DNA from 3 places in the Paenibacillus sp. sgz302190 genome. Region 1 is predicted to be linked to each of the others. Evidence: riboswitches for the same ligand, from Rfam matches in the RefSeq annotation. Region 1 holds a riboswitch; each other region holds the start of a gene.

Region 1 (7,663 bases):
CGGATATCGAATTGCGATAACTCCAGCCAAAGCTGCTATTGCCGCCCTTGTCAAAAAGCCGATAGGCCCTTTGCGCCCCTTCTTTTCAACTACAGTTTCCGTCAGCTTGCGGATTTTCCAGGCCAAGTATCTTGCATTGATCATGCTGGCCAAGGAGCCGAGCATCAATCCCGCAATGTAGGCTCTGTAATCCACGAGAAGGGCCCAAGCAGCCAAGCAAAAGGATAAGAAGAAGAGAAACACATTTTGAACCGTTTTCAGATGGGCTGAAAATTCATCCATCATAGCCCTCCGTACTGCTTTATCATGAAGTAAATGCTGACGACGCCAGCCGCTAGTCCAAGCAAAAATCCGGCAAGCAACCAGAGCTGTCCCCCAAGCATGTGACTCAGCCATTCGCCAAACCAATACCCGGCCAATAAACATACGACAAGATCGACACCGATTGCAGTGGTTAAGGCGGCTGCCCGCCACGGATTATCTTTGGGATCTGGCTTATTCATCGCATCCTCCTGGGAGCTTTCCGTTCGGAAAGCTTGCCTCGTAAGCCTAGGCTGAATCCTCATATATTGTATCGAAGCCATGCAAGGTTTGTCAATTGAAGTAACTTCTTGTGTTTCTTTCGCCAGAACGACCCAGAGCCTTGCGGCTCTAGGGTTTGCCGATTTTCAAACCGAACAGTTCAACTGTACGCTGTAACGTTTGTCATCATTTTGTCACGGTTGAAAAGGCGCCGGACGGTCGGAAGCTAGGCCAAAATGGTGCAGAATGGCCTGAACGATGCGCTGGGACGCTTTTCCATCCCCGTAAGGATTGGCCGCCTGGCTCATTTTATTGTACAAAGCGGCGTCTGTGAGCAGGGCTCTGGCACGCTCGTAAACCTGCTCCTCGTCCGTGCCGACAAGCTCCAAAGTGCCTGCGTCAATGCCTTCCGGACGCTCCGTCGTTTCGCGCAGCACCAGGGCCGGCACCCCGAATGATGGCGCTTCTTCCTGAATCCCTCCGGAGTCGGTAAGGATCATGTGCGTATGCGGATAAAAATTGTGCAATTCAAACACGTCAAGAGGCTCGATCAGCTTGATTCTCGGATGGTCGCCCAAAATTTCGTGGGCGGGCTCCTTCACGGCCGGACTCGGATGCACCGGATACACGATGGCGATGTCCGTGAACTCGTCGGCAATCCGCCGCACGGCGCGGAAAATTTGACGATGCGGTTCCCCCTGGGACTCCCTGCGGTGCGCCGTCATCAGAATCAGCTTGCGGCCGGCCGCCCATTCCAGAATCGGATGCTGAAAATCTTTTTGCACCGTGTATTGGAACACATCCGTTACGGTATTCCCCGTTATGTAGATGCGCTCTTCGGGCTTGTTCTCTTTGCGCAGGCTACTCGCCGACAAATCCGTCGGGGCAAAATGAAGATCGGAGAGAACGCCGGTCAACTGCCGGTTCATTTCTTCCGGATACGGCGACATTTTGTTCCACGTCCGCAGTCCCGCTTCCACATGGCCCACCTGAATTTGTTGGAGGAACGCGGCGTAGCTGCCGAGGAACGTAGTCAGAGTGTCGCCATGGACAAGGATCAGATCCGGCTTCGCCTCCCGGAAAACAGGCTCCAGCCCTTGCAGAACGCGGATCGTAATCTCGTTCAACGTTTGCCGGTCTTTCATCACGTTCAAATCGTAGTCGGGCTTGATTTTGAAAAGATCCAGCACTTGATCCAGAATCTCGCGGTGCTGCGCCGTTACGCACACGAGCGATTCGATATGTTCCGGATGCTTCTGCAGCTCCAGAACGAGCGGAGCCATTTTGATAGCCTCAGGTCTGGTGCCAAAAATCGTAATGACTTTCAAGCGTTTCATCGGTCTCTGTCTCCCTTTTGCTTATTTAGTCCCGAACAACCGGTCGCCTGCGTCTCCCAAGCCAGGCACGATGTAGCCGTGATCGTTCAAATAATCATCGACGGCGGCCACATAAATATCGACGTTCGGATGTTCGTTTTGCACGGCTTTAATCCCTTCCGGCGCCGCAATCAGGCACATCAGCTTGATTTGGGTGCAGCCTCTGCGCTTCAACACGTCGATAGCCGCATTGGCCGACCCGCCAGTAGCCAGCATCGGATCGATCACGATCAGCTCCCGCTCCTGGACGTCCGTCGGAAGCTTCACATAGTATTCGACAGGTTGAAGCGTATCCGGATCACGATAAAGTCCGATATGTCCGACTTTCGCCGCAGGAATCAGCTTGAGAATGCCGTCCACCATCCCGAGACCCGCCCGCAAAATCGGAATAAGACCGAGCATCCTCCCGGAAATGATGCGGCAATCGGCAGTCGTAACAGGCGTCTTCACTTGAATATGTTCAAGCGGAATATCTCTAGTAATCTCATAAGCCATTAAAGTGGCCACTTCATCAACGAGTTCGCGAAAATCTTTTGTTTTCGTATTTTCATCACGAATGTAGGTAAGTTTGTGTTGAATAAGCGGATGATCGCAGATGAATACTTTTCCCATGGGTTTCCTCCTAAGCGTTTTGCACGGCAAAACCTGCTTTGTAAGCGCGTATATCGACAATTACGCAAATCTTGTCTATTATATCATATGTTATCCAACTTATCTTCTGAAAAACCATTGGAACATTTCACAAATTTAATAAAAGAAAACAGGCAATTCGTCCCCCGCCGAGCTTCCGGTTCGGGTTGCGGTGCTGGCGTGGGCCGCGTTACTCCCTCCACCGGTTGCGGTGCTGGAGTGGAGGGCACAAGGCGGCTTGGCAGAGAAAATGCCTGCAAAAATGCAGGTTTTTTCCGCATAAATGGTTCGTTTTGGCGAAAAGCCTGCGAAAGTGCAGGAATTTTCGATAAAAATGAACCAGAGCCCCTGTTCGCGGCGAAAAGCCTGCACAATTGCAGGAATTTTTCGTCACCGGCGTTTCTACCGAGCAAAAACTGTACTTTTGCAGGTTTTCCTCATACTAACAAGCAGATTGTGCGACCGGCTCTGGCGTGCAGGTTTCCGGGCATCATCAAAGAGCAAGTAGACCCGATTATTTTCATTCTTTAGGGTGACTTCTACGGCGTCCTGAGGGTTTGGGCAGGTTTTGCGGAGCACTCCGCCCCCGTAAACTTAAAAAAACCGACCCCGGCATCATCCGGAGTCGGTCGTTGCAGATCAAAATCAATTAATAGCTCAAACCTGGATAAAGCGGATATTGCGCCGTCAAATCCTTCACGATGCCGCGAGCTTGTTCGAGCGTCGCTTCGTCTTTAGGATTTTTAAGCGTAAGCGCGATGACTTTCGCGATCGTTTTCATCGCTTCTTCGCCCATGCCGCGGGAAGTCGCCGCAGGCGTGCCAACGCGGATGCCGCTTGTGATGAACGGGCTTGTCGGATCGAAAGGAATGGCATTTTTGTTCGCCGTAATGCCGATTTCGTCCAAAACATGCTCCGCGTCTTTACCGGTAATGTTCAGGCTGCGCAGATCGATCAGCATCAAATGGTTGTCGGTTCCGCCGGAAACGAGCTCGATGCCTTCCGCTTGCAGAGCTTCGGCCAGCGTTTTCGCGTTGTTGATGACGTTTTGCGCGTAAGTTTTGAATTCAGGCTGCAGCGCTTCGCCGAAAGATACGGCTTTTGCCGCGATCGTGTGCATCAAAGGTCCGCCCTGGGTGCCCGGGAATACGGCTTTGTCAATGGCGGCCGCCCACGACTTGCGGGTCAATATCATGCCGCCGCGGGGACCGCGAAGCGTTTTGTGCGTCGTAGTCGTTACGAAATGGGCGTGCGGCACCGGATTCGGATGCAAGCCTGCGGCAATCAGACCGGCGATGTGCGCCATGTCTACGAAGAACAATGCGCCTACGTCGTTCGCGATGGAAGCCAGCGCTTCAAAATCGATAATGCGCGAATATGCGCTCGCGCCGGCAACGAGCATGCGTGGCTTATGCTTGAATGCCGCTTTGCGGACTTCGTCGTAATCGATGCGGCCGTCTTTTTCGCTGACGCCGTAAGCGACGAAATTGTACAAAATGCCGGAAGCGTTCACCGGGCTGCCGTGCGTCAAATGACCGCCATGTGCCAGGTTCATGCCGAGAACAGTGTCTCCATGACTCAATGCGGCCAAATAAACGGCCATGTTCGCTTGCGCGCCTGAATGAGGCTGTACGTTCGCATGCTCGGCGCCAAACAGCTCTTTGGCGCGGTCGCGCGCGATATCTTCCACGATATCGACGTATTCACAGCCGCCGTAGTATCTTTTGCCCGGATAGCCTTCCGCGTATTTGTTCGTCAGAACCGTACCCATAGCTTCCATAACGGCTTCGCTGACGATGTTTTCGGATGCGATAAGCTCGATTTTGTCGCGTTGACGGCCCAGTTCCAAGTTCATCGCTTCTGCGATTTTCGGATCTTGCTTGCTTAAAAAGTTAGTAGACATGTTCAGTTCCTCCCTGGTCTTCTTTGTATTTAAACGTACAAACGCAGCGAAACTAACAATCCGCTTTCGGAGACGCGGCAGCGTACTGTTGTTCGGCTGTCTCCTCCGAGTACACAGCCCGCATGCCGCCGATCAACTTCGGCCGCGTGTAAGCCATAGTCACATAGGCGTGGCCGATATTCCGCACCGGCGGACGAACCGGCACCGCGACACGGCGAAGGTGCATGCCGATGAGCGTGCTGCCGATATCGATCCCGGCGTGAGCCTCAATCGTCTCGACGACTACGGGCCGGGCAAAATGGCGGTACGCATAGGACGCCATCGCGCCCCCGGCTTTCGGCACCGGAATGACGGACACCGGCTCCAGACGGGGATACAGCGCGAGCACGTCTTCCTCCAGCACGAGCGCGCGGTTCAGATGCTCGCAGCATTGAAATGCCGCGTGCAGCCCGAATTCCCGGCACACGCGCCCGGCCGCTTGAAAGATCGGCTCCGCCGCGTCCAGCGTCCCGGATGTGCCGATGCGATGCCCGAGTATTTCGCTCGTGCTGGTGCCGATGACAAGCAGCTGTCCGGGCTTCAACCCCCCCGCCTGAACCAGCTCACGCAGATTGGCTTCAACGGCTTCAGCAATCGTAGGCAGAATGGAATCAGTCATCGGATTCCCTCCCGCGGCTTACGGATGAAGCGCGAAGCGCTCTTCGATCTTTTGAACTTTACCGATGCGGTTCTGGTGGCGAACGCCTTGCGAAAATTCCGTTTCCAGCCAAATTTTCACGATTTCTTCGGCAACGCCAGGCCCGATGACGCGCTCGCCCATAGCCAATACGTTCGTATCGTTATGCTCGCGGGTCGCTTTGGCGGAGAACAGATCGTGAACGAGCGCGCAGCGGATTCCGGGAACTTTGTTGGCGGCAATCGACATGCCGATGCCTGTCCCGCAAATCAGGATGCCTTTATCCACTTCCCCGGCAACTACTTTCTCGCATACTTCCAGCGCATAATCCGGGTAATCGACGGAATCCGCGCAGCTGCAGCCGAGATCCAAAACCTGGTGGCCTAATGATTCGATAAAAGGAATGATGACATCTTTCAAACGATACCCTGCATGATCCGCACCCAATGCAATTTTCATCGGTAAACGCTCCTTTAAAATTCATTTGTCCTTCCTATTATAGCCCATTACCCACCGGAAAACGAAAAAAAGAGCAGGACACGCGAAAGTACGCGCGTTGCTCTTTTGCCCAGGCGACCGGCCGTATAACCCGATGCTCCATTGTGGTTAACCCCACTCGTCGCCAGTTACATCGAGTCTCAATCAATACATCTATTTTATCGCATTCCGACGTGCCTGTAAAGGTGATATCCGCGGGGCGGGTTCGCGCAGGCAAGGCAAGCCGATTCCGCCGGATCCGCTCCAAACCCGCTTTTCTGGGAATCAGTCCTAAGGGCCCAGCAAATTCGATCCGTTCTGCCGCTCGCGCAGCTTTTGCACCAGCTTATCCAGACATTGTCCGATTTCCTCGGCCGTTGCCCGGTAAATGTCTATGGAACCGCCGAACGGGTCGGAAATATCGTAATCGGGAATGCTTCTTTCCAGCTGCAAATACCGGCTTCTTTCCTCGGATGAAACCGTCTGAGCCAGCGCTTGTTTGAGCTGAATCTCGGCTGTAAGCCGTTCCCGCTCCTCCAGCGCGCGCAGCACGTCCGGGCTATCCTCCACGTACTCCTTGAGCGTATAAATTTTATCTACGGCATCCGGAAAACGCTGAACAACCGAACGCTTGTGGCCGACCGTCATCGTCAAAATCAAATCCGCCCACTGCACCTCGGCCTGCCCAATAAAAAGAGAGCTGATCTTGTCCCGGAAACCCGCTTCTTTCAAAATCGCGTCGCTGTTGTGAGAAATGGCCCCTCCCGTAACAGCGGATACGCCGGCGGAACGGACCTCGGCCGCTAGCCCTTCTTTTTGCACCTTGACCCGCAGCAAGCCCTCGGCCAATGGACTGCGGCACGTATTTCCCGTACAGACAAAAAGTATTCGCAACATGATCCCCTCCTCCCCTTTATTGTATCACAGCAAAAATTTGATCCCAAATGCGAGCAAAATCAACCCGCCAAACGCCTCGCCGTACTCGCCGACCCAGTGTCCGACGCGTCTGCCTACGAGCAGGCCGCCAATCGACATCAGCGCTCCGAAGGCGCCGAATACAAGCACCGTCAGCACGATATCCGTAGCGAACATTCCCAGCGATACCCCCACCGAGAAAGAGTCTATACTTACGCTGAGCGCGAAAATAATAAGCCCCCACAAAGTACGGTGGTCGAAAGAGACGGCTTCCCCGCCGCGAAGCGAGCTGTATATCATATGGCACCCCAGCAAAGCCAGCAGGCAGCCCCCCGCAGCAGTAGCGACATGTCCCAGAAGAGAGCTGACGTAGTGCCCCATGAACATCCCCATTAAAGGCATAATAATATGGAAAATGCCGATAACGACGCTGATTTTGAGAATGTCGAGCAAGCGGACGCCCCTCATACCGATCCCTATCCCCAGGGAAAAAGCATCTAGTCCTAATGCAATCGCCATAATGATGATGGTAAGTAGCTGCCCAAGTGCAAAGGATGATGCGAGCATGCTGCAGTCCCCCTGTCCACGGTTTCTTTCCCAAGATATGCGGACAAACCGGGAATCATGCCAGCTATACTCGAACAAGCCGATGACCGGCCGCTTTGCGCAGACGATTCATAATCGCCTGGCCGATGCCGTCCTCCGGACAAGCCTCGGCATTAATATAACCAATGCCCTCTTCGTCAAAACGCCGCAAAGCGGCGTAAAGCTCCCGGGCGACCGTCTCTGGGCGAGACAAGCTGCCGCAGGCAATTACGAGATCGGCGCGATACTTTCCCGCATTTTCCTCATAGGTGAGGACGCCTGTCGACTCTCCCCGCTCCCGGGCAGCATCGATATCGCGCTGAATCCAGGCCGCCACATCATCCGGTGCGGCCCCTTGAACAATTTGCATACGGCCCTTCGGAGCGTAATGCGTGTATTTCATCCCCGGCGAACGCGGCGCTTCCGCTTCTTCGCTCCATGCTTCCTTCGCCGGTTCGTGCACTTGCACATCCGGCAGAACCGCCCGCAGCTGTTCCGCCGTCACGCCCCCCGGACGAAGAATGTACAGTTCGTTATCGACGATCTCGATAACCGTCGATTCCACCCCGACTCCCGTAG
Region 2 (7,663 bases), on a different contig from region 1:
TCGGCGACAGTTCCGTATTCCACGTCGTTGAAGCGGAATTTGCCGCAGGACGTCGTGAGAATGACGGTATCGTTAGGAAGCGATGTAGCGAGCTCGCGGTAATACTCGCCGCCAGGGCCGGGCGCATCGCAGCCGGCGATGACGAAGAAACGTTTTATTTTGCCTGCTTTGACGGCTTGAATGATTTCGGGAGCGAGCCCGATCACCGTTTCGTGATGGTATCCGGTCGTAAGCTGCTGCTCGGAATCAATGCTGACGGCGGGCAGCGACAAAGCTTTGTCGATCAGAGGGGTGAAATCATCGCCGATGATTTTGGTGACACCTTCCAGACCGGCGATATCGTAGGAGAAAAAGCGGTCGGCATACGTGCCTTTTATAGGCATGACGCAGTTGGTCGTCGCCAGGATGGCTCCCGGGAATTTTTCGAAAAGCCGCCGCTGGTCATACCACGCTTTGCCGATATTTCCTTTCAGATGCGCGTATTGCTTCAATTTCGGGTAGCCGTGGGCCGGGAGCATTTCGGAATGTGTGTAGATGTTGATTCCTTTGCCCTCGGTCTGTTTGAGCAGTTCCTCCAGCGCATAAAGGTTGTGCCCGGTTACGACGATCGCATGGCCCTCGATTTTGTTCTGGGACACCGTGACGGGCTGGGGAATTCCAAAATGCGTCGTATGCGCGCGATCCAGAACGTCCATGATCCTTACGGCCGCGGAACCGACTTTCATCGCCATGTCGATATGCTCCTGGAGGTTGAAATTGGAGTTGGTCAAAGTCATGTAGAGCGCTTCATGTGTGATGCGGTCTACCTCGGGGTCGCTGTAGCCCAATTGGCGTGCGTGCGTGGCATAAGCGGCGATACCTTTTAACGCAAAAATCATCGTGTCCTGCAGGCTGGCGATATTTTCATCTTTTCCGCAGACGCCGACTACTTTGCAGCCGCCTGTCGGGGTTTGCTCGCATTGGTAACAAAACATAGATGAATCCCTCCGTTTCATTGTCCAGTTTTCATACACAGATTAACAGGTCTGCGGAAAAAGGTATGTGATCGCAATCACAGACAGTTAAAATGCTCACACTCAGCCGAATCAAACACGAAGGACAAAAATATTCAATTTCAGACAAAATAGACAAGAGCATGCAAGAAATCTGGCAATTGCATGCTCTATAATAGGGACATTCACCGGGGATGGCCGTTATTTCCCCGCAAGCTCGCGGTAGCGCAGGGGCGGCATGCCCGCAATGGATTTGAACGTTTTGTTAAAATGGGAAATGTGCTCAAACCCGACCTGCTCCGCAATCGTCTGGACTTTGCTCCGGGTCGTCTGCAGCAGCTTTTGCGCTTCGCGGATGCGCACAACCCGGACGTATTCGCTAAAATGGAAGCCCGTCAGTTTCAGAAAAATGCGGCTTAAATATGCGGGGCTAATATAAAATTGTTTTGCGGCAAGCTCCAGGGTAATCGGCTCTTTGTAATGGGTATTGATGTAGGAGGCGATCTCCGTCACCTTCTGGTGCATCGGATGGCCGCCGCCCGGAGGCTCGCTGCCTGACCCGCAGGAGCGGTGAATCCGGATCAGCAGTTCGGTCAGCAGCTGCCGCACACAGGAAACGTAAAGCGCCGGCCGCTCCCTGCATTCGGCCAACATTTGCTGGAGCAAGCGCTCGACGGCCTGCTGCTCTTTGAGCGGCAAGCGGATTAAAGCGGACTCGCAAAAAGGCGGCAGTTCGAGCAGCGGAGGTTCGGTCGGAGCTATGAAATCGGGCGCGAATTCGATCAGCACCCGCTCGAATTTTTCGACGCTTGAGCTTGACGTAGCGTGAAGGTCGTTCGGCACGACAACGATCAAGTCCCCTTTTTGCACGGTGTATACTTTGCCGTTTATAAAATAGACGCGCTGGCCGTCCAACAAGTAATATAATTCGTAAAACGGATGAGCATGAGGGCGGGGCATGGCGAAATAGCCTTTGCGCTGCAGCTGCTGAATGGCAAAGGATGAATCGCCGATATGGTATTTCGGTTCGGTCCGGCTGCTCATGGAAGTCCCTCTCTTTGCAGGAAGCGTATATGCAAATTTTAGCATATTTTGAAAGCGGAAGGCGCGAAATCGAAAAGCGGAAGGCCGAATCCGGCCTTGGATAAAGGAGATGGCTGCGGAATGTGGAGCCCTGACGATTTTTTGGCAAAGCTTTATGCGCAAACGGTGGAAAACAGCCTGGACCGCGCCGGCGGGACTATGCCCGACGGGGCCGGGCGCGAGGAGCTCAGGCGCCGGCTCGCCGATGCGCTGGGGGCCTGGCCCGAGCGCCGGGCGGCGCTGGAGCCCGAACTGCTCGACACGTTCGAGCATGAAGGACTTACCGTCGAGAAGCTCGCTTACTCGACGTACGAAGGGCTGCGGATACCGGCGTATGCGCTGTATCCGTCAGGCGGGGGCGGCAAGCTGCCGGCGGTGCTTGCCTGCCACGGACACGGCCCGGGCCATCGGGCCGCGCTCGGCATGAATCCCGACGGCAGCTTCGCTGACGATCCCGGGATTCACAACAAGTTCGCCGTCCGGCTGGCCCGCCGGGGGCTGTTCGTGCTCGTCCCCGAAATCATCGGCTTCGGGGACCGGAGATTGCAGGCCGGCGTGGAGGCCGATCCGTCGGCCAAAGATTCCAGCTGCCTGCCGATTGCGCTGCAGCTGCTCATGTGCGGGATGACCATCGCCGGATTCCGCGCATTCGAAGCGACGCGCGCGCTCGACTATTTGGCCGCGCGGGAGGAAGTCGACCCGGAGCGGATCGGGGTCATCGGCTTTTCCGGCGGCGGCCTGGTCGCATCTTTGACCGCTGCTTTGGATGAGCGCATCCGCGCCGCCGTAATTTGCGGATATGCGAATACGTACCTGGGGAGCATTTTGGATCGGCCGCACTGCATCGACAACTATATTCCCGGCATCCTGCGGATTGCCGAGCAGCCGGAATTGCTCGGGTTGATCGCTCCGAGGCCTTTGTTTATCGAGTCCGGGGATCAGGACCGGGTATTTCCGGTTGGAACGACGGAAGAAGCCATTGTGCGGCTGACCCGGATTTACCGCAGTCTTGGAGCGGAGGACCGGCTCGCTGCCGACATATTCCCGGGCAAGCATGAAATTTCCGGAAGAACATCATTCGACTGGCTGAAGGCGCAGCTTTCCTGAGCGGAGAGGAGACAAACCTTTTTTATGAGACATATCACGGTTTCGCAAGACGGCAGCGGGGACTTCACCGGCATTCAGGAGGCGATAGACGCCGTCCGCGTGCTTCCTCTGGAGCCTGTTACGATCTATGTCAAAAATGGAACTTATCGCGAAAAATTGCTCATTCCCGACAATAAGCCGGACATCGCACTGATCGGCGAGAGCCGCGAAGGGACGATTATCGCTTACGGCGATTACGCCAGGATGACGGGGCCGGACGGCAAAGAAATAGGAACGTTCCGCACCGCCGTTTTGAAGGTGGAGGCCGACGATTTTCGCATGGAAAATTTGACGGTGCAAAACACCGCGGGCTATGGCCCGGAAATCGCGCAGGCCGTTGCTTTGTACGCTTCCGGCGACCGTCAGGTTTACCGCAGCGTCAGGCTGCTCGGCAATCAGGACACTTTGTATACGAGCCGGGGGCGGCATTATTTTGCCGGTTGCTATATCGAAGGGCATGTCGACTTTATTTTCGGATCGGCTGCGGCATGTTTCGAATCGTGTGAAATCCGCAGTTTGCGCGGAGGCTATATCACGGCCGCTTCGACGCCGCGGGGCGCGGAGTTCGGCTACGTCTTTTTGAACTGCCGTCTGACCGGAGCGCAGGAGGAAGAGTCGGTCTACCTCGGCAGGCCCTGGAGAGCGTGGGCGCATACCGCGTTTATCAACACATGGATGGGGCCGCACATCTATTCGGCGGGTTGGGACAATTGGGACAATCCCGACAATGAAAGCACGGCCCGCTATACGGAGTACGGCAGCACCGGCCCCGGTGCGCGCGATGCCGCCGGCCGCGCCGGCTGGGCGAAGGCTTTAACGGAAGCGGAAGCGCTGCAGCTTGATGCACGGAGCGTTCTGGCCGGCCATGACGGCTGGGACCCGACGGAGAGCGGAGAAGGCGCTGCAAGGCGGGCGTGAAACATTCTCGCGCGGCCGTCTATGCGGAACGCGAATCCGTGTGATAAACTGTACGTAGCAGTAATCGTCATGTGTGACTGGCGTAACGTGGGCAACCACGAGGGAGCACATGGCTTATAGCCGTACGCCTGGGCAAAGTATTTGGTGAGCAATGGACCAAGTACTTTTTTTGCATGTTCATCCGATTATGGAGAGGGGAACGAACGTAAATGGGTTTGCTGCTTAAATCGAAGCCGTTAGCCGATCAAATCTCGCACTCTATCGCCGCCGAAGTCGGCAACTGGAAGGAGCGGGGCGTTCAACCGGCGATAGCCGCCATTTTGGTGCAGGGCGATCCGGCTTCCGCGTACTACGCCAAAGCAAAGGAAAAGCTGGCTGCCAAACTCGGGGTTGCCTTTCATTTGATGGAATTTGAGGCGCAAGTGAGCGAACAGCGCCTTCTTGAGGAGATCGAGCGGTTAAACGGGGACCCGGCCGTGCACGGAATCATGCTCGAGCTCCCCGTTCCCGGGCACATCCGCGTGCAAAAGCTGTCCGATGCCATCGCTCCGGCCAAAGATGTCGACGGCATATCTTCGGCGAACAAATTGGCGTGCATGACGGGAGAAAGCGGGTTGTACCCGGCGACGCCCCAGTCGTGCATCCGCATTTTGAAACATTACGGATACCGGCTTCAGGGGGCGCATGTCGTTCTGATCGGGCGGGGAGAAACGGTAGGGCGGCCGCTGATGCAGCTGCTGCTACGCGAAAATGCCACCGTAACCGTCTGTCATTCCTATACCGCGAATTTATCCGGCCATATCGCTCAAGCCGACATTTTGATTACGGCCGCAGGCAAAGCAGGCCTGGTGACCCCGGGCATGGTGCATGACGAATTGGTCGTCATCGATGCGGGAATCAATGAAACGGAGGCTGGAATTGCAGGCGACGCCAGCCCCGGCATTTGGGAAGCGGTGAAAGCCGCGACACCGGTTCCGGGCGGAGTAGGCACGCTGACGACCGTCATTTTGTTCGAAAATTTATTAAAAGCAATGGAACTGCAGTCCATCGGGCGGGGGGATGCAAATGAAAGTTTTTGACCGGAAGATTCGCCAATTTCTGGAGGAAGCAGGCTCAAGCTCGCCTGTGCCGGGCGGTGGCAGCGTTGCGGCGCTGTCCGCGGCTTTGGGCGCTTCCATGGGGTCCATGGTAGCCAATCTTACGGCAGGACCCAAATATGAAGCGGTCCGGGAATCGATGACGGCGGCCGTGGAGCGGATGAAATCGGCGATAGCCGAGTTCGAAACTCTGCTGGAACAAGACATGGACGCATTTCACGGATTCATGGCGGCACTCGCGCTGCCCAAAGGGACCGGCGCCGAGAAGGAAGCACGCTCGCTTGCCGTGCAGGATGCCGCGGCCCAGGCCGCCGCTGTGCCGCTCGCTCTTTTGAGACGGAGCTATGACATGATGGTTGCCTTGGACGAGATCATTCATCTGGCAAACAAAAATGTCATATCCGACCTCGGCATTGCCCTCATTATGCTGGAAGCGGCCATTCAATCCGCCTGGATTACGGCAGAAATCAATCTGGGCAGCATGCAAACCGGGCTCGAGCAGGTTTATCGGGCCGAGGGCCTGGAACTGCTGGACAAAGCCGGGCAGTTGAAGCTGAACGCTTTGCGGAAAGTAAGGGAAAGAATGAGTTAGGCAAGCCAGGCGGCCGTATGGCAGAGAAAAAGAGTTACCCCTGAGCGGGATGAAGCGCCCGGGGGTAACTCTTTGTGTTATGTCAGGTCAAGGAGGAAATCGCCGATGCTGCTTGATCTTTGATTCACGCAGAAATAGCCTCCTCGTTTGGTATCGTAATGATGAATTTCGTTCCGAACCCTTTTTGCGTGGTGACCTCCAATTGTCCGCCCGCATGCAAGATTCTGCTCCTCATTTGTTCGATTCCCAATCCCGATGAGTCGATCTCCTTCCGACGCACTTTGTTGTCTTCAAACCCCACACCATCATCCTCATAGATCAAATAAAAGCTATTGTGCGCTTCCGTTATCAGAAAAGTGACTTTGGAAGCCTGGGAATGCTTTTTCGCATTGTTGAGCAGCTCCTGAGCGATTCGGAAAATATGCCGTTTCGTCGGCAAATCTTTGGCTTCAATGGCAGCAGCCTGCTCAGCAATGAATTCAAGTTGAAAAGGAGCGGTAAAAGCTTCCTTCTTCATGTACATCGTCAGCGTTTGAATCAAACCAATCTCTTTAAGCAAATGGGGATTTAACTCAAAACAGCTTTGGCGCAAACTGGCATTGATCAATTCCACGAAATTAATCATATTGTCGAGCTGTTCCCGATCTTCTTCGGGCGTAGTATACTTTTCCGACAGGATGGTTAACTTTCTTTTCAGAAAGAAAAGGTCCTGCATCGTCGTATCATGAAGATCGGCAGCAATCCGAATCCGTTCCTCCTCCTGCAATTCGAACATGATCTTACGAAACCATTGAATGTCTTGCGCCGTTTCCTCCTGTGGAAGTTGGGAAGCCAATTGCTGCAACCTCGCGGTCAGCTTGCGGACCAAGTGGACATTCTCCAAGCTAACCTCCAAATAGGAGGTAATCAAGCGCAGCCATTGGATTTCTTCCTTTCCAAGCAGCGTATTCGCCTTTTTGCGTGTCATTACCAAATAACTCGTATACTCTTCATGATCATTCATCTCAATGCAAGTATAAAGCGGATGATCGAGCGGGGATGACGAGTTGACAAGCAGCCGAATCTCCGCAGTATTTATATCACCCTCGCTAATGATTTCAGTATCGTCCTTATACCGGAACACAATGGCTCCCCCCATCACCTGAAGCGTATCCACGATATCGACAAGTATAATATCTTTCAATTCACGGAAACTGGAAATGGTTCCAAGGTTTTTGGAAATCTTCTTCAAAGCTGTTTGCAAGACGTATTTTCTCGGGAATAAAAATGGTTCAAACCGGGTTGTCCAATATTCCGCCGCGTAGAGCACCCATGTAATAATAATCAAGGAACTAATGAAAATGAATAAAATTTGTTTATCATCCACAACTTGGCTGAATAAGAATACATATGACCCCGTAAGCAGGCTGACCGGAACGATAGCCAGCAAGCCGGCGAACAAAATCCGCCGAATAATATTACCAAAATCATATAACTGGTTGGAAGCAATCAAGTATGCAAAAGAGATGGGAAAAAATAAAATAATCCAGCTTGTGTACACAGCATCAATAATCCAATACCCAACAATTACTTTTGGAAGAAAAGAGAGGCATGTCACAGGTAAAAATGAAACCAACAATGATAACCAAACGCTCTTAATGATGCTCGAAACGTAGGATTGTTGTTTCTTAACTTTGACATACAAGAAAGTTAAAACGCACATATTGAAAATGAAACCAATAATGAAAAAGCCCAAGGTAACTGAACCATTATAACGATAAATCGTATATGTCAAGGAAGGATAGAAGGACAATAGTCTAAATAAAAATCCTGTAATAGGAATTAAATATAGATAT
Region 3 (7,663 bases), on a different contig from region 1:
AATTTTGATAGCCCAGCCTCTCGGAAATTTCGGTCAGCGGCAGCCCGTTTCTCATCATCATCATGGCCAGCTCCGTCTTTTCGTGCAGCACATATTCGGTGAAGCTGGAATTCGTTACTTCCCTGAACATGCGGCTCAAATAGGAATGGTTCATATGAAACGTGTCGGCGACGTCCTGCAGCGAAAATTCCCTGTGCAGATTCGACTTGATATACTGCTTGATTTGCAGCACCATTCCGGCTTTATCGTCCTGAGCATAGCTGTCGGCCAAAGCTTGCTCGATCCGGTCGATTTCTTCCAGGGACAGATGCAGCAAGTCCTCCAGACGGACTGCGGCATTCAGCCGGTCGACCAGCTGATAGTTGGCAATCCGCGAAGCTTCGGCAATCGTCTCGCAGGCGGTCCAAATGCGGAACAGCATTTCGGTGAACATGTTTTTCACCGTATGGGGGAATAGATACGGGGGATGCGTCAACGCTTCGCACAGTTTGCGGGCAAGCCGGCGGATGTCGGCGAATTGCAGAGCGGTCAGGCTCGAGTACAGCTCCGTTTGAACGGCCAGCACAGGCTCTGCGATCGCTTCGCCGATCAAATCGCTGCCGGTCAGCACATCACCAAGCCGGTCGTAAAATTCGAGCTGGAGCAGCCCGCAAGCCTGGAGATCGTACAGCCGCCAGTCGTAAGGGTCCGTAAAAGCGTCGCTAACGGCGACCGTTACCGCCGCTCCCAGCCTGCGCTCCGCGTCTTCTTTCCATCGCCTGATTTCACCGGCGGCCACAGAACCCGCGAAAATAAGATGCAGCCGACGCTTGTCCCGGTCTGCGACAGCGCCCAGACAGCGGCCCGCAAAATGGCCGGCCGCATGCCGTTCGAGCGCCTCCTCATGATGGAGCCGCTCCTCCTCCGCTGCATCCGCGCCCAGCTGGACAGCCCATGCCTGGAAGCTGACGGCCTGCAGCGCCGAAGCGAACTCCCGCAGCTGCGCGTCCGAGCTGGCCGCTTCCGGCTTCGGCAGCGTGCCGTTCAGCCAGCTTTGGGCGAACCGTTGTCTGCGCAGCGACGGGTCTTCGCCGGCTATGTCCGGCTCGCCGCTTCCAGCCCGCTTGAGGCGCAGCTCCAAAGCCATATTTTGTAAAATTTGGCACAGCTCATTCATATCCAGCGTCGATTTCAGCAAAAAATCCGACACTTGCAGCTGAATCGCATTGCGGGCGTATTTGAAATCCTGCTGGCAGGTCAAAATAATGAACTTCGCATCTTCGCGGTGCTTTTTGGCAAATTGAATAAACCGCAAGCCGTCCATTTTCGGCAGTTCGATATCGACCAGCACAATATCCGGCATGTGCCTGACGAACATTTCGTACGCTTCGGCCCCGTCGGCGGCTTCGCAGACCAGCTCCATGCCGAGCGTGACCCAGGGGATGGACTTTTTCAAACCGAGCCTCACCAGCACTTCATCCTCGACAATCATGACCTTCATAGCCGTCCGCCTTCTTTCTCTTCGCTAATGATTAAGGGCAGCCGTATCTCGACCCGGGTACCTTCGCCCGGCCGGCTGTACACTTGAATGCCGTAACCATTCCCGTATTCCAGGCGAATCCGTTCCTGCAAGTTCAGCAGGGTGATCCCCTTGGTCCTTGTCCTGCGCTCCTCGCCGCTCGCCGGAAGCAACAAAGACGGAAGTGTCTCCCCGCCGATGCCGTTGCCGTTATCCTCGATCCGGATCGTCAGCGTGCCGTCAGACGCATGCACCGCGATGCCAAGGCACGGCTGCCCTTTAAACGGCGCGGAAAAGCCGTGAATAATCGCATTTTCCAGCAAGGGCTGAAGCGTAAATTTGGGGATTTGCGCAGCAGCGGCCCGCTCATCCATATCCAGCCGAACTTCAATCCGCTGCATCGAGCGCATTTCTTGAAATTTGACGTATTGCAGCGCATAGTCCGTCTCTTCCTCTACTTTGCTGAACAGATCGTGCGACCTTTTCAACGTGTAATCGACCATTCGCGTCAGCGCCATGATCGCATCGGCCATCTTGGCATTGCCGTGCAGCACAGCCATAAAGCGCAAGGAATTTAACGAATTGTGCCAAAAATGCGGCCGCATTTGCTCCTGAAGCACATGCACCTCCAGCCTTCTTTTCTCGCTTTCGCCCGTCTTGATCATTTGAATTTGCGTCTGAATCTGGTTGAAAAATTGGTAAATCCCCTGATTCAGCGTCTCAAGCTCCTTGAATCCTTCGTATTCGTAGCGCGCCGGAGTATCGCCTTTTCCCGCAATGCGTATGATGCCGGACATCCGTTTGACAGGGAGCAAGAGCTTCGCGTACAAAAAATAACCGAACGTTGCCAGCAGCAGCACGGAAAAAGCCGTCGTAATGACGGTCGTCTGCCATACGCTGCTGCTTTCGGCCTGCAGGGAACCTAGGGGTATGATCGAGAGCGTCTGCCATGCCGTCGAAGGAATTTGCTTGTAAATATAGTAGTAGTCCTGACCCTCTATGCGGATTGTGCCGGAGCCCGATTCCTCGCCGTTTTTGCGGATCAATTCGTCGATGCTTTTCCTGTCGAGCGATTTCAGATAGCCGGAAATTTCCGCCGCCGACCGGTTATTTTCAAACAGCACCTTGCCGTCCGACGAAATAATCAGCACCGCGTTGAGCGGGTTGATGCGCACGGTATCGAGCAGCGTTTCGATGGCCGAGCCGTTCAGCTTGACGGTTAAAGTTCCGAGCGAACGGTCGTCCTGGAGCAAATTTTTGCTGATGTACAGAGCATGCGGAAAGGCGCTGTAATGAAAATCGGCGGTTACGTCGGCATTGATAAAGCTGTTGTTCAAATAAGCGCGCGACCCATACCACGGAAACGAAGCGAGCGTTTGCCTGAATTTCTCCTCTTCTTCCGGATCGATAGGCGGATACGCGAACACGCGATTCCGGTCGGTCAAAATTTGAATATACAAAGGAAGGCGCAGGCGAAAAAAATTCAAATATCCCTCGATTTCTTCTTTGGGCACATCCTGGTCCTGCCGGATTTTGCCGATCAGGTCCGGTTTGAGCGACAAGGTGCGGGCAAAATCGTCGATATAGTTCAAGTAATTAATAATATTTACGGATAGCCCGTCCATTTTGTCGAAAATAATTTGGTTGTATTGTTTTTCGATTGTCGTTGTCGATTGTTTGCCAATAATGTAGCCCTGCGAGGCAATCAGAAACAGAACCGTGTAGGAGACCGTAACGAAGACGAGCATTTTCCATCCGCTGAAAAGACTTTTGAATCGATGCTTCCGCCGCATGTTCCATACCCCTTGAGCAATCAGGCTTTTTATGAACATTATAATGGATTCCCGTCGCGATTCGGCGAATATGCATTGTATAGATTATGTAAATACAAATAAAAAAGAGACCCGGGCATGACTGCCGGATCTCCGCTGCTGTGTTACATATTTTTGGCGATTCCGGATTCGACGGACGCCTTGTCCCCTTTTTGCAGCAAAAAAATGATGGTGCCGATACATCCGCAAACCGATGACGCTATCAACAGCCCGGCGACGGGCACCTGGCTCGACAGCCCCGTGCTGAGTAACGGAGCGATCGTCCCGCGAATGCCGAAAAGCATCAAATGCATGCCGAACACGACCGCCTCCCGCCCCGGCGTGACCCGAAATACGTAAGCGAGAATGCCGATATCCCAGATCGCGTCGCCGATCCCCTGGATGCCGCTGCCGATAATGACCGCAGGATAGTTGCCGAAAATCCCGTACAGCAGCGGCACGACCGTGTAAGCTCCGAGCCCGTAAACGAGCGTCTGCTTGGGGCTGAACCGGTCGATCGCCCACCCGACGATAAAATAAGCCAGCAGCAGGCATGTATAGTACGAAATCCGCGCAATGCCGATCTCCGTATTGTTCAAATGCAGCGTCTTGACCTGGATGATCTGGTACAGCGGGCTGGCCAAAATATTGCCGAAACCGGCAAGCATCGTCGCCCCGAAAAAATAAAGCAGCTCCCGGTGTTCCTTCACCAGCTTGAACTGCTCCCGGATGGACGAGCTGCGCGGAGGGCGCTTTTTGACCGGGCCTATTTCCTTGACCCGGGCCAGGGAAAGAATGGACAGCACCCCGGTTACGGCGGAAACGATCAGCGGCCCGCTCGGCCCCGACTTGTCCGTCCAGAAGCCGATAAAATAAGCGAGCGGAATCATCAGCGCCCCCATCGCGACGCGAACGTAGCCCATCAGCCTGCCCCGCAAATCCGGCTGGTACATGCGCGTCACCAGCGCAGCGTAAGCCGGCGCCTGTATGCCCATTAAAAGCTGAAAGACGATGGCGGTCACCACATACACTGTCGGATGCCCGAAAAAAGCCGGAAACAACAGAAGCAGCCTCCCGATCAAACTCGGAAGGATGACAAACGGCTTGGGGCTCGACTGCTCGATCCGCGACGCCCAAATCGGCGAAAACAGCAGGCCGATCGCCGGAGCGGCAGCCAAAATGCCGACCTCCAGGTTGGTCGCCCCTTGCCGGATCGCAATCGGAATATAAAACTGATTGAAAACGACATTAAAGAGACTGAATAAAGTGCCGGCGCCGAAATCGCAGTAAAAGTTGTATTTCGTCTCCGGGGTCATGTGCAAGCCTAATTTTTGAAGCACGCTGTTAGCCATCGTTAGCCAGTCTCTCCTCCGCTTGAGAGCGAATATTTCGATATGTTGTTGCCATGCCATCTATTATAGCCTATAAAGCGGAAAATTTGTTTAGCGTTTTCAAAATAAAAAAACCACCCCGCGGGTGGTGAGGGAAGCCTCCGTGCCGCTGGGCGGCGCAAAAGCGCAAGGCCGGAGCCGGCGGCATATCCTGCCTGGTTGCGCAGGATATGCCTGTAAGAGCCTCCGTGCTGCTGGGCGGCACCCATGATGATAAAAGGCATAAACGCACACGGCCGGAGCCGGCAGTCATCTTGTCTGGCAGCGTAGGGGGAAATTAGTGAAAGTGCTGTGCCGGTAAAGGAACATTTCTGCAAATGTCAGGCTTTTCATCGGATACAGGGGCTCTGACTCGGTTTTACTGAAATTGCCGCACTATCCAGGCTGTCCAGAAACCCACACGTCAGCGCCGACCGCACAATCTGCCTCGTTGCCCGAAGAAAACCTGCAAAAGTGCAGTTTTTGCTCAACGAATGCGCCGTCCACGAAAAATTCCTGCAATTGTGCAGGCTTTTCGCCGCGAACATGAGCCCAGGCCCGTTTCAATCGAAAATTCCTGCACAATCGCAGGCTTTTCTCCAAAATGTACCACTTTTGCAGAAAAAGCCTGCACTTTTGCAGGCTTTCTACTTGCGGAGTCGCCATGCCACCCGCTCCAGATCCTCAGCCAGAACAGAAGAGGCGTGTCCACTTCAGCGCCACAACCCGTGCAGGGGAGGCGCGGATTGTGGAAGATCGGCTGTACCACCTCCGGTTCCTCTAACCTGCCACTTTATCCACAAGCTGATTTTCGGGGGTTTACTGCCACTCCATGATGTTTGCCGTTTCCCGGCGTCTTTCTTCTCCAAGCAGCTTGCTTACAACGTACAAAGACATATCGATCCCCGCAGATACACCGGCGGACAAAATTATTTTTCCGTTATCCACATACCGGACATCTTCCAATATTTGCGACGATTTCGGGGCCGCTTCCCGCAATTCGTCCATTGCCAGACGGTGCGTCGTAAGCTTCAATCCTTCCAATAGGTTCGCTTTGGCTAAAATTAAAGCCCCGGTGCACACCGACAAAACAAGCTCCGCTTGACGCGACGCCTCGCGAATCCAATCGGTAAGCGTCTCGTTATGCATTTCTTTTCGCGCCCCCCGGCCGCCGGGTACGAGCAAAATATCAGGAGGCGGACAATTGCGGATCGTATACCCCGGGGTAACGCTCAAGCCGCCCGATGCGGCAACGGGTCCCTCCTGTTCGGCCACCGTATAGACCCGGAAGTCTTTCCCTCTGCCGCTTCCTGTTGTAAACACTTCGAACGGGCCCGCAAAATCCAGCACTTCAACCCCCTCAAAAATCAATATCGCTACGTTTCTTGCCTGCCGTACCTGCTCCATAGGCTCATCTCCCCTGAAAATAATAAAAAAAGCATCCGGTCAATGACCGAATACTTTGCCCAGGCGTACGGCTTATAAAGGCTGTGCTCCCTCGTGGTACTCCACGTTTACGCCAGTAACACGCCCAAAAATTTCGATGAACTATTCATATCAGAAATTTCAGATAATTACAACCTATTTTCAAAAATCCGCTCTCGTCCCCTGCCGGCCAGCCGGTTCTCTCTGCGCCATCTGTCTGAAATAGTCCGCTGTAAATTCGCGGAATCTTGCCGCAGCTTCGGTGAGATACTTGTCTTTGGACCACGACAGCCAAATCGTGCGTTCGCATCTCGGCTCTTCGATCCGAAGCAGCTCGACGGCCGAGCCGGTCGCTCCTCCCCAGGTCACGGAAGGGATGAAGCCGACGCCTTGTCCGGCCCGAATCAATCCGCGGACCGTCGCAGGGTCGTCGCTTTCGAAAATGATGCGGGGGGCAAATCCCGCCTGCCGGCACAGCGCGTCCGCCGTTTCCCGCAAGTTTTTGCCCGGCCGCAGGCTGACGAACCCCTCGTCCGCCGCTTCGCTCAGCCGGATTTTTCCGCGGCTTTCCAGCCGGTGGCCGCAGGGCACCGCAAGAAAAATTTCCTCCGTAAGCAGCGCTCTGCTCTCCACGCCTTGAATGGGCACGGGCGAAGAGGACAGGCACAGATCGAAATCGGAGCGCATCGCCGCGAGGGAAGCATGCTGCAGCAAGTGAAAGCCGATTTGCGGATGCTTTAGCCGGAAGGAAGCGAGCAAATCCGGCAGCAGGTGCGAGCCGACCAGAACGGCAAGCTCGATGCTGCCGCCGGTCTCCCCCGACATATCCCGAATCTCCCTCTTCCCGTCCTCCAAAGCCGCGATGGCGGTGTCCACTTTTCGGAGGAACGCTTTGCCATATGCGTTCAAACGAATATATTTTCCGGTGCGGTCGAACAGTTTGACATCCAAATCTTTCTCCAGCGCGGAAATCATTTTGCTCAGCGCAGGCTGCGGAATGCGAAGCTCCGCCGCCGCCTTCGTCATATGCTCCAGCCTGGCGACGGTTTGAAAATATTTTAGCTGAAGCAGCTCCATGGCAACCCCTCATCTATTCGATATTGAATATAATTCTTATACATAATTATATATTATCCGATATGTATAGACTACCTGTATACTATTTTCAAAAGGATACACATACAGGAGTCTGTCCGATGTCGGTCAGACTCCTAGTACCCCGAACGAGGAGGATGCGGTATGAATCAAACGATACATGCGCAAGCGGCGCGCTCCTGGACGACGCGGCGCGACGAAAAAGCGCGGAGGCTGCGGCAGGCAAGCCGGCTGATGGAAGGGCGACTGCTGCCGACAGGCAGCATCGTGGAAGCGCTCGAAGCGCTGATTTTGCCTGGCGACAGGGTCGTGCTGGAAGGAAACAATCAGAAGCAAGCCGCGTTTTTGTCCGAAGCGCTTGCCAAAGTCGATCCCGGCAAAATCCACGGCCTGCACATGCTCATATCCAGCATCTCGCGGCGCGAGCACCTCGATATTTTCGAATATGGCATTGCCCGGAAAGT

The links. Region 1 has a riboswitch for ZMP and ZTP ahead of rpiB (ribose 5-phosphate isomerase B). Riboswitches for the same ligand answer to the same signal wherever they lie in the genome.
Region 2: linked by a shared signal. The riboswitch ahead of AC6RNO_RS10020 (tetrahydrofolate dehydrogenase/cyclohydrolase catalytic domain-containing protein) and the one ahead of rpiB (ribose 5-phosphate isomerase B) in region 1 are both predicted to bind ZMP and ZTP.
Region 3: linked by a shared signal. The riboswitch ahead of AC6RNO_RS29480 (DJ-1/PfpI family protein) and the one ahead of rpiB (ribose 5-phosphate isomerase B) in region 1 are both predicted to bind ZMP and ZTP.

What each region holds. Positions count from the first base shown of each region.
Region 1 is NZ_JBZYAO010000042.1:15,008-22,670, reverse strand. Features, by position in the region: gene AC6RNO_RS30770 (ATP synthase subunit I) at 1-285, opposite strand, end outside; gene AC6RNO_RS30765 (AtpZ/AtpI family protein) at 282-503, opposite strand; gene wecB (non-hydrolyzing UDP-N-acetylglucosamine 2-epimerase) at 717-1,859, opposite strand; gene upp (uracil phosphoribosyltransferase) at 1,881-2,510, opposite strand; gene AC6RNO_RS30750 (hypothetical protein) at 2,484-3,059, shown strand; gene glyA (serine hydroxymethyltransferase) at 3,178-4,431, opposite strand; gene AC6RNO_RS30740 (TIGR01440 family protein) at 4,484-5,089, opposite strand; gene rpiB (ribose 5-phosphate isomerase B) at 5,108-5,566, opposite strand; ZMP/ZTP riboswitch at 5,667-5,747, opposite strand; gene AC6RNO_RS30730 (arsenate reductase/protein-tyrosine-phosphatase family protein) at 5,876-6,481, opposite strand; gene AC6RNO_RS30725 (manganese efflux pump MntP) at 6,506-7,066, opposite strand; gene AC6RNO_RS30720 (L-threonylcarbamoyladenylate synthase) at 7,131-7,663, opposite strand, start outside.
Region 2 is NZ_JBZYAO010000006.1:185,116-192,778, forward strand. Features, by position in the region: gene hcp (hydroxylamine reductase) at 1-974, opposite strand, end outside; gene AC6RNO_RS10005 (helix-turn-helix domain-containing protein) at 1,194-2,036, opposite strand; gene AC6RNO_RS10010 (acetylxylan esterase) at 2,157-3,182, shown strand; gene AC6RNO_RS10015 (pectinesterase family protein) at 3,207-4,139, shown strand; ZMP/ZTP riboswitch at 4,203-4,280, shown strand; gene AC6RNO_RS10020 (tetrahydrofolate dehydrogenase/cyclohydrolase catalytic domain-containing protein) at 4,349-5,218, shown strand; gene AC6RNO_RS10025 (cyclodeaminase/cyclohydrolase family protein) at 5,205-5,828, shown strand; gene AC6RNO_RS10030 (ATP-binding protein) at 5,953-7,663, opposite strand, start outside.
Region 3 is NZ_JBZYAO010000038.1:23,087-30,749, forward strand. Features, by position in the region: gene AC6RNO_RS29465 (response regulator) at 1-1,480, opposite strand, end outside; gene AC6RNO_RS29470 (cache domain-containing sensor histidine kinase) at 1,477-3,330, opposite strand; gene AC6RNO_RS29475 (MFS transporter) at 3,435-4,661, opposite strand; gene AC6RNO_RS29480 (DJ-1/PfpI family protein) at 5,499-6,086, opposite strand; ZMP/ZTP riboswitch at 6,137-6,216, opposite strand; gene AC6RNO_RS29485 (LysR substrate-binding domain-containing protein) at 6,267-7,181, opposite strand; gene mdcA (malonate decarboxylase subunit alpha) at 7,344-7,663, shown strand, end outside.